Regions from separate parts of the Streptomyces sp. YIM 121038 genome, predicted to be linked through region 3. Evidence: riboswitches for the same ligand, from Rfam matches in the RefSeq annotation. Region 3 holds a riboswitch; each other region holds the start of a gene.
What was found. A riboswitch is a leader RNA that binds a small molecule or an ion and turns the genes downstream of it on or off. The one in region 3 is predicted to bind cobalamin.
Positions count from the first base shown of each region.

Region 1 (3,266 bases), 250 kb from region 3:
CACGGGTCGGGCCGGTACGTGCTGCGCGTGACGCGGCGCCCGCCGAGCACGAACCCGGCCACGGCCAGGGCGAGTCCGGCGAGCAGCAGCGGCGTGCCGAGGTAGGGCGGCGTGCTCGCGCCCAGCGCGCCGTACAGGCCGCCGCACACGCCGAGCAGCCCGGCGATGACCAGCGCGCCGGTGAGCAGCCGGGTGCGCGGGTCGGCGCGCCCGGTGCGGCCGTAGCCGTGCGAGGCCATCGCCGCGGCGAGGGCCAGGGAGCGGTTCATGGCGTCCTCCAGGACGGGGACGACGATGCCGCGCAGCGCGCCGATGCCGCGGTAGCCCTTCTTGACCGTGGAGCCGCGCAGCAGCCGGGCCCTGCGCACCCGCTGCACGCTCTCGACCAGCTGCGGCGCCACGGTGAGCGTGACGACGACGGAGGTGCCGATCTCGTGGAGCGCGCCGGGCAGCGCCTTGAGCATCCGCTTCGGGTTGGCGAGGGCGTTGGCCGCGCCGACGCACACCACCATGGTGGCGAGCCGCAGCCCGTCGTACAGGCCGCCGAGCAGCTGCTCGGCGGCCACGGGTCCGAACAGGCGGATTCCGGCGGCCCATTGGGGCAGCGGCACCTCCGGCAGCGTGACGAGGACGGTGTCGCCCTGGCCGCCGCCGAAGACGATCCGGAAGCCGACGCGCATCACGACGATGAACGCGCCGAGGCTCAGGTACATCCGGAACGCGAGCGCCCACGGCGCGTCGTCGCGCCGCTGGGCGACCACGAAGCCGACCGCGGCCAGGATCAGGACGAGCAGCACCGGGTTGGCGGTGCGGCTCGCCGCGGCGGCCATGCCGAGCGCCCACAGCCACCAGGCACCCGGGTGGACCGACCGGGCGAGACGGGTCACGGCGCACCGCCCGAGGCGCGTCCGCGACGGCGCCGGGCCGTCACTCCCCCGGCGACGGCGAGCGCCACGGCGGCGGCCGCGGCGACGACCGTGCCGGTGGGCACCCCCTCGTCCTTGCTCGCCGACACGGTCCGGGTGTCCTCGCCGCCGGTCCAGTCGGCGGCCTCGCTCGGCTCCGGCGCGGGGCCGGAGCCGGAGCCGGCGGGCGGGGACGGCTCGGTGCGCTTCTTCTCGCCGGAGTCCTTGCCCTTCCGGGCGTCCTCGCCCTTCTTGCCCTTGGCGTCCCGCGCGCCGTCCTTCTCGTTCTTGTGCCCGGGCGGCTTCGCCAGGCCGCCGCCGTCGGCGGGCGGCCGGGCTCCGTTGCCACCACCGGGGCCGGGGCCTCCTCCGGCGGGCGGCTGCACCTGGTCCGGGAGGTCGGGTGTGGTGCCGCGGTCGGGCGCTGCGGGGCCCCGCCCGCCGCCTGTGTGCCCACCTCCGGTGTGCCCGTCGCTGCCCGCTCCCCCGCCGCCACCGCCGCCGGGGGCGGCGGGGCGCCGGGGTGCCACGCGCGGCGCGGGGGCCTCGCCCTGGTCCCGGCCGAAGGAGAACGACCAGCCTTCGAAGCTGCCCTTCGGCGGGGTGCGGTAGGTGGCTCCGTACTGGCTGTAGGTCCAGCGGCCGCCGTTGGAGGCGTGCCAGTACGACCAGTAGGCCTTGGCGGGCGGGGTGTCGACGCAGGGCTCGCGGTCGGCGCCCGGCTTGCCCTCCAGGCGGCAGACGAAGGACTCGCCCCAGCGGTTGGTGCCGGTGACCCGGATGCCCGCGTCCTTGAGCGCGGCGAGGCCGGTCCGCTGGGAGCCGACGGCGCACCGCACGAGGGTGGTCCCGCCGAGTTCCCGGAAGTCCACGACGACGGTGACGCCTTCGCCCGCCTTGCAGAAGCCTCCGTGGCCGCGCCCGGTGTCCACGGCGGCGGCGGGCGTCGCCGGGCCGGGGCCGACGCCGAGTACGGCCGACGCGAGCAACAGCCCGAGCGCGGCGGCGGACGCGCGGATCGCACCGGCCATGCGGATCGCACCGGCCATGTCGAGGGGCCCTTCGGTTGGGGTCGCACGAGGACCCCGCGCCACGGCCGCCGGTGCCGCACGAAAAACCCCTACGCGCGTTCCAGGAAGGAAGCGGCAGGGGGCCGTAGAACCGGTGACGGGCTCTGGGCTCCACGCTGCAGACCATGACAGTGAGAAGCAGTGCACGTGCCACGCTGGGCAGCCCGACTCGCGGTCACGCCGAGGCGTGCCGCACACGGTTGCAGGTCAGTGCCGGAGTCTCACCGGCTTTCCCCAGTCGCGTACGCATTCAGTTGTCCGTGTGCCCGCAGCCGCACGTTTCCGCCACAGCCGGAGCACAGGCATCGTAGGCCCGCCGCCACCGGCCGCGCCAGGGCGGTGAGTTGTGACGCCCGCCACCGAATGGCCTGATCCTTACGGACGATGACATTCCCTCATCGATCACTCGAACGGCCCATGCGGAAACGATCCGCCAGGTGAGACCCCCCGCGTTCGGGCCTCCGGCGCGGGGCGCGGCGGCGATCCTCGGGGCCGACGACCGGGGTCCGGCGGCCGCTCGCGCGGCCGGTCCGGCCCCCTTCTTCCGGCCCTTTCCGGCCCTTTCCTCTTGAGGAGTCCTCTGGTGCGTATCCGTCGCAAGGTGATCGGCGCCCTCGGTTCGGCCGCTCTCGCGCTGACGTCGTTCGGGGTGGTGACCGTCTCCGCGAGCCCGGCGGCCGCCGATCCGTGCGGCTTCTACGAGACGAGTTCCGACGCCTACTACCAGCACTGCACGTCGGACGGCTCCCGTGTGGTGATCAAGGTGAGGGTCGCCCTGGCCCCGGACTACGAGCGGTGCGTCGCGCCCGGCAGGACCTGGCTGGGCTCCGCCGACAAGATCCAGGGCGCTCACTACGTGGGCCGTACCTGCTGACACCGGTCACCGGCGGGGCGCTCACAGGGGGGCGCCCCGCCCGGCCCCGCGGGCGTCAGCCCCAGAACGCCCGGGCCACCGCCGCGCCGGTGACCGCGGCGCCGAGCCCCGCCGCCACACTGGCCGCCGCGTTGGCCGCGGCCAGGAAGCGCGCGCCGGTCTCGGCCAGGCGCAGCGTCTCGTACGAGAAGGTGGAGTACGTGGTCAGCGCCCCGCACAGGCCGGTGCCGACGAGCAGGTGGGCGGAGTTCGGGGCGGCGCCGTAGGTGACGGCGCCGGTGAGGACGCCCAGGACCAGACAGCCCACGACGTTGACCGTGAAGGTGCCCCAGGGGAAGACGGAGTCGTGGCGGCCCTGGACGGCCCGGTCCGTCAGATAGCGCAGGGGCGCGCCGACGGCGGCCCCGGTGAGCACGA
Region 1 covers NZ_CP030771.1:8,630,549-8,633,814, reverse strand. The annotation lists gene C9F11_RS36065 (CbiQ family ECF transporter T component) at 1-887, opposite strand, end outside; gene C9F11_RS36060 (hypothetical protein) at 884-1,954, opposite strand; cobalamin riboswitch at 2,116-2,260, opposite strand; gene C9F11_RS36055 (DUF6355 family natural product biosynthesis protein) at 2,559-2,849, shown strand; gene crcB (fluoride efflux transporter CrcB) at 2,905-3,266, opposite strand, start outside.
Region 1: linked by a shared signal. The riboswitch ahead of C9F11_RS36060 (hypothetical protein) and the one ahead of metE (5-methyltetrahydropteroyltriglutamate--homocysteine S-methyltransferase) in region 3 are both predicted to bind cobalamin.

Region 2 (3,266 bases), 2.6 Mb from region 3:
CCTCGCCTTCGTGCTCACCATGGACAAGACCGTCGCCATCAACTTCCAGCTCCTGGGCGGCATCTGGATCCTGCAGACCATGCCCGCGCTCGTCGGCGGCCTGTTCACGCGGTGGTTCCACCGGTGGGCGCTGCTCGCCGGGTGGGCGGCCGGCATGATCTACGGCACGGTGGCCGCCTACGGCGTCGCCTCGCCGACGCAGGCGCACTTCGGCGGGTCCTCCAAGGAGATCCCCGGCATCGGTGAGATCGGCTACATCGGCCTGACGGCGTTCGTCCTGAACGTGGTCGTGACGGTCGTCCTCACCTTCGTCCTGAAGGCGTTCAAGGCCCCCGAGGGCGTCGACGAGACCTCCCCCGAGGACTACACGGCGGACGCCGGTGACAAGGGCGTGGCCGTCGAGCTGCCCAAGGTGGGGGCGGGCCACTGAGCCGAGGCGGCACGGACCGACAGGGCCGGGCGGGGCACGGCGGCGGACGCATGCGAAAGGATGTGCGCATGAGACGTTCCCGCCGCCTCCTCCCGGCCCTGCTCCTCGCCCCCCTCGCCCTCACCGGCTGCGGTTCGGACAGCCTCGACAGCGCGGCGCCGCCGGACCGCGCCGAGCTGAAGGCCCGCGCCGAGGCGGCGCAGACCGTCGTGGAGCACGTCTACGTGACGGAGGCCGACGGCTTCGAGCTGGCCCGGCAGTCGGTGGGCGTGATCGGCGACTACGGCTTCCAGTCCACCTACGTACGGGACGAGGGCGGCGCGCAGCTCACGCTCTCCGTCGACCGGGGCACCGTCACCGACGGGAACTGCCGCACGGTCCCGCCCGCCGCCACGCGCTGCGAGAAGGACGGCAAGGGCTGGTACCGCCGCACGGGCTCCCGGCACGAGTACGTCCGCTCGGAGAACGGGCTGCGCATCCAGCTCGCCGCCGACCGCGGCGCGGTGAGCCGCGCGGTGCTGCGCGCCGCCGCCGAGACCGCCCACCGCGCCGACGACCGCGAACTCGACGCGACCCTGCCCGAGACGGCCGACCCCGAGGGCCTGCCCACGGACGGCGGCGACACGGGCCGCCCCGCGGAGCGCGGCGACCTGCCGCCGAACGGCGACGGCGCCCCGCAGGACCCCCCGGGCGCGGGCGGCTGACCGACCGGCACCCCCGGCCGCGCCGGGCCCCGGCCCAGGCCTCCACGCCCCGCCGCAGCCCTCCACGCCCCGCGCCGGGCCCCGCCCCAACCCCTCCGCGCCCCGCTCCGGACCCGGTATCCGTCCCCCGGTCCGGCCTTTCTCCCTGGCGAGTTGACGCTCCGACCTGCTCCCGAGCGACCACACCCCGTGAGGGAACGGTCACCTCCGACACAACATCTAGGGGCGCCACCGAAACCCGGCACAAGATGTATGCTCGTCCTCGCTGTCGCCGCAGGGGAATCCGGTGGAAGTCCGGAACTGTCCCGCAACGGTGTACGTGTGCGCATTTGCGTACCCACAAAGTCCGAGGACCTGCCGACAGCGCACCCGTGCCGCCCGGTCCGGGTGCAGACGTCCGGGCCTCGTGGACATGGGCTGGTGGACGCGGCGTACGTACCGCCTCGCGCGGTCGCGCCCGTGTGCCTCCGCCTGCCTCGATGCCCAGAGCCGAGCGAGGGAGAGCACCACGTGACCATCGCGCCCGCCGAGCCCGCGTCAGCGCAGGCCGAAGCCGGTCAGCAGCACGCCGAGCAGTCCGCCCCGTCCACCGACGGGCCCGGCGCCGCCCTGCTGCGCACCCTGACCGACCTCACCGCCGACCTTCCCGACGCCGACCCCGGACGCGTCGCCGCGGCCGCGCTGCGCGGCCGCTCGGCGAAGGCCGACGAGGCGGAGTTGCGGGAGCTCGCCACCGAGGCGGCCGCCGGGCTCATCTCCGAGGACCCCGCGTACTCCCGGCTCGCCGCCCGGCTCCTGAGCGTCGGCATCCGCGAGGAGGCCGCCTCGCAGGGCGTCACGTCGTTCTCCGAGTCCGTCGCGGTCGGCCACCGCGAGGGCCTGATCGCCGACCGCACCGCCGACTTCGCGGCCCTGCACGGCACCCGTCTGGACGCCCTCGTGGAGGCCGCGCTGGCCGACGGCGCCGACCGCCGCTTCGGCTACTTCGGCCTGCGCACGCTGCACAGCCGCTACCTGCTGCGCCACCCGATCACCCGCAAGGTCATCGAGACGCCGCAGCACTTCATGCTGCGCGTGGCCACCGGTCTCGCCGAGGACGACTCCGTGCGCGCCCTCGACGAGGTCGCCGCGCTGTACGGCCTGATGAGCCGCCTCGACTACCTGCCGTCGTCGCCGACGCTCTTCAACTCCGGCACCCGCCACCCGCAGATGTCGAGCTGCTACCTGCTCGACTCCCCGCTCGACGAGCTGGACTCGATCTACGACCGCTACCACCAGGTGGCGCGCCTGTCGAAGCACGCGGGCGGCATCGGCCTGTCGTACTCCCGCATCCGCTCGCGCGGTTCGCTGATCCGCGGCACGAACGGCCACTCCAACGGCATCGTGCCGTTCCTGAAGACGCTCGACGCCTCCGTCGCCGCCGTGAACCAGGGCGGCCGCCGCAAGGGCGCCGCCGCCGTCTACCTGGAGACCTGGCACTCCGACATCGAGGAGTTCCTGGAGCTGCGGGACAACACCGGCGAGGACGCCCGGCGCACCCACAACCTGAACCTGGCGCACTGGATCCCGGACGAGTTCATGCGCCGGGTCGCCGCCGACCAGGAGTGGTCGCTGTTCTCCCCCGCCGACGTGCCCGAGCTCGTCGACCTGTGGGGCGAGGAGTTCGACACGGCCTACCGCGCGGCCGAGGCCAAGGGCCTGGCGCAGAAGACCATGCCCGCCCGCGATCTGTACGGCCGCATGATGCGCACCCTCGCGCAGACCGGCAACGGCTGGATGACCTTCAAGGACGCCTCCAACCGCACCGCCAACCAGACCGCCGAGCCCGGCCACACCGTGCACTCCTCGAATCTGTGCACGGAGATCCTGGAGGTCACGGACGACGGCGAGACGGCCGTGTGCAACCTCGGCTCGGTGAACCTCGGGGCCTTCGTGGCCGACGGGGACATCGACTGGGAGCGCCTGGACGCCACCGTCCGCACCGCCGTGACGTTCCTCGACCGCGTCGTGGACATCAACTTCTACCCGACCGAGCAGGCCGGGCGCTCCAACGCCAAGTGGCGCCCGGTGGGCCTCGGCGCCATGGGCCTGCAGGACGTCTTCTTCCAGCTGCGGCTGCCCTTCGACTCCCC
Region 2 covers NZ_CP030771.1:6,303,583-6,306,848, reverse strand. The annotation lists gene C9F11_RS27160 (sodium:solute symporter family protein) at 1-430, shown strand, start outside; gene C9F11_RS27155 (hypothetical protein) at 499-1,134, shown strand; cobalamin riboswitch at 1,370-1,511, shown strand; gene C9F11_RS27150 (ribonucleoside-diphosphate reductase subunit alpha) at 1,645-3,266, shown strand, end outside.
Region 2: linked by a shared signal. The riboswitch ahead of C9F11_RS27150 (ribonucleoside-diphosphate reductase subunit alpha) and the one ahead of metE (5-methyltetrahydropteroyltriglutamate--homocysteine S-methyltransferase) in region 3 are both predicted to bind cobalamin.

Region 3 (3,266 bases):
CCCCGGTGGCTCTCGGCCCAGCGGGCCGCGGCGGTCTTCAGACCGGAGAACGAGAAGGCGTACGGGTCGTCGCGCGGCCCGGTCAGGGGGCGCGGGAAGGCCACCGCGTCCGGCGAGCCCGCGCGGGCCGCGCGGTCGACGGCGGGACCGCCCGGGTAGGGCAGCCCGAAGACGCGGGCCACCTTGTCGAAGCACTCCCCCGCGGCGTCGTCCAGGGTGTCGCCCAGGTGGGTGATGGGGTCCCGGGCGAGGTCGCGCACGAGCAGCAGCGAGGTGTGGCCGCCGGAGACGATGAGGACCACGCACGGGTCGGGCAGCGGCCCGTGCTCCAGGGTGTCGGCGGCGACGTGCCCGGCCAGGTGGTGCACGCCGTACAGCGGTACGTCGAGCGCGTACGCGAGGCCCTTCGCCCCGGCGAGGCCGACCTGGAGGGCGCCGGAGAGCCCCGGCCCGGTCGTCACGGCCACGGCGCCGATGTCGCCGAGCCGCAGCCCCGCCCGGTCGAGGGCGCGGCGGACCACCGGGTTCAGCGCGTGCACGTGGGCGCGGGCGGCGATCTCGGGGACGACGCCGCCGAAGCGGGCGTGCTCGTCCATGCTGGACGCGACGGCGTGCCCGAGCAGCCGCCCGTCCCGCACGAGACCTGCCCCGGTCTCGTCGCACGAAGACTCGATCCCCAGAACGATCCGAGGGGGTGCCATGCGTGTACTCCCGCTTCTTCCGCGTGCCGACCGGCCCGGCTACTGCATCACCATAGTAATTGCAAGCAATGTGCAGTAAGCCGCGCCCACCGTCTTCCCCCCTCCCCCGGACAGGGGTTCATCACATACGCTTGCGGCGCGACTGGTTCGTCCTGCCCGCCAGGCAGTGGCGTCGTAAGAGGGAACCCGGTGGAAATCCGGGACTGCCCCGCAGCGGTGAGTGGGAACGACCGCCGTCATACGCACTGGGTCCGGCACGGACCCGGGAAGCGACGGCCAGTAGGTGACCTCCTCGGAGGTCTCGCCCGCGAGTCCGAAGACCTGCCCGTTGCCCGTGCGCGCCCCGGCGTGCGCGGCTCACCGGTGACCTCGTGGGCGGGTCGGCGTACACATCGGGCACAGGCGCGCGGCCATCGACGGCCGTGGCCGGTCGGCCGGTCTGTTCCTCCTTCGCGCTCCCGATCGTCCCGGGACCCACACGACATTGCTCGCGAAGGAGAGTTCTGTGACAGACAAGTCCGCAGCCGCGGCGGCACGGGCCACCGTGTACGGCTACCCCCGTCAGGGCGCAGACCGGGAGTTGAAGAAGGCCGTCGAGGGCTACTGGAAGGGCCGCGTCAGCGCTGCGGGCCTGCGGGAGACGGCGGCCCTGCTGCGCCGCACGAACTGGGAGCAGCTCGCGGACGCCGGTGTCCACGAGGTCCCGACCGGCGACTTCTCGTACTACGACCACGTCCTGGACACCAGCGTGATGGTCGGGGCGATCCCCGCCCGGCACCGCGCCGCCGTCGCGGCGGACCCGCTGGCCGGCTACTTCGCTATGGCCCGGGGCACCGCGGAGGTGGCGCCCCTGGAAATGACCAAGTGGTTCGACACCAACTACCACTACCTGGTGCCGGAGCTGGGCCCGGACACCGTCTTCGCGGCGGACGCGACGAAGCAGGTCGCCGAGGTGAAGGAGGCGCTCGCGCTCGGCCTCGCCGCGCGCCCCGTGCTCGTCGGCCCGGTCACCTATCTGCTGCTCGCCAAGCCCGCGCCGGACGTCGACCCGGGATTCGAGCCGCTGACCCTCCTGGACCGGCTGCTTCCCGTGTACGCGGAGGTCCTCGCCGACCTGCGGGCGGCGGGCGCCGCCTGGGTGCAGCTGGACGAACCCGCGCTCGTGCAGGACCGCACGCCCGCCGACCTGAACGCGGCGGCCCGCGCCTACCGCGACCTGGGCGCGCTCGACGACCGCCCGAAGCTGCTCGTCGCCTCCTACTTCGACCGGCTCGGCGAGGCGCTCCCGGTGCTCGCCAAGGCGCCCGTGGACGGACTGGCCGTCGACTTCACGGGGCCCGCCGCCGCCAACCTGGACGACCTCGCGCGGGCGGGCGGCCTACCCGGCAAGCGCCTGGTCGCGGGTGTCGTCGACGGGCGCAACATCTGGATCAACAACCTGGAGAAGTCCCTCAGCACCCTCGGCACCCTGCTCGGGCTCGCCGACCGCGTGGACGTCGCCGCCTCCTGCTCCCTGCTGCACGTGCCGCTGGACGCCGCCGTCGAGCGCGACATCGACCCGCAGGTCGCCCGCTGGCTCGCCTTCGCCCGGCAGAAGACGACCGAGCTGGTCACCCTGGCCCGCGGTCTGTCCCAGGGCCCGGACACCATCGCCGCCGAACTCGCCGCGAACCGCGCCGACCTGGCGTCGCGCGCGGGCTCCGCGCTCACCCACGACCCGGCGGTGCGGGCCCGCGCCGCCGCCGCGACCGCCGCCGACGCCCGGCGCGCGCAGCCCTACCCCGAGCGGGCCGCCGCCCAGCGCGCGAGCCTGGGCCTGCCGCTGCTCCCGACGACCACCATCGGCTCGTTCCCGCAGACCACCGAGTTGCGGGCGGCCCGCGCCGATCTGCGCGCGGGCCGCATCGACGCGGCCCGGTACGAGGAGCGCATCGAGTCCGAGATCCAGGCGGTGCTCTCCTTCCAGGAGAAGGCGGGCATCGACGTCCTGGTGCACGGCGAGCCCGAGCGCAACGACATGGTCCAGTACTTCGCCGAGCAGCTCACCGGCTATCTGGCGACCCGGCACGGCTGGGTCCAGTCGTACGGCACGCGCTATGTGCGGCCGCCGGTGCTCGCCGGTGACATCTCGCGCCCGGAGCCGATGACGGTGCGCTGGACCGCGTACGCGAACGCGCTCACCGACCGGCCCGTCAAGGGCATGCTGACCGGCCCGGTGACGATGCTCGCGTGGTCGTTCGTCCGTGACGACCAGCCGCTCGGCGACACCGCGCGCCAGGTGGCGCTCGCCCTGCGCGACGAGGTGAACGACCTGGAGGCGGCGGGCACGTCGGTGATCCAGGTCGACGAGCCCGCGCTGCGCGAGACCCTGCCGCTGCGCGCCGCGGACCGGGCCGCGTACCTGCGGTGGGCGACGGAGTCCTTCCGGCTCACCACGAGCGGCGTGCGGCCCGAGACGCAGATCCACACCCACATGTGCTACGCGGAGTTCGGCGACGTCCTCCAGGCCATCGACGACCTCGACGCGGACGTCATCAGCCTGGAGGCGGCCCGCTCGCACATGCA
Region 3 covers NZ_CP030771.1:8,877,495-8,880,760, reverse strand. The annotation lists gene tsaD (tRNA (adenosine(37)-N6)-threonylcarbamoyltransferase complex transferase subunit TsaD) at 1-701, opposite strand, end outside; cobalamin riboswitch at 828-1,045, shown strand; gene metE (5-methyltetrahydropteroyltriglutamate--homocysteine S-methyltransferase) at 1,207-3,266, shown strand, end outside.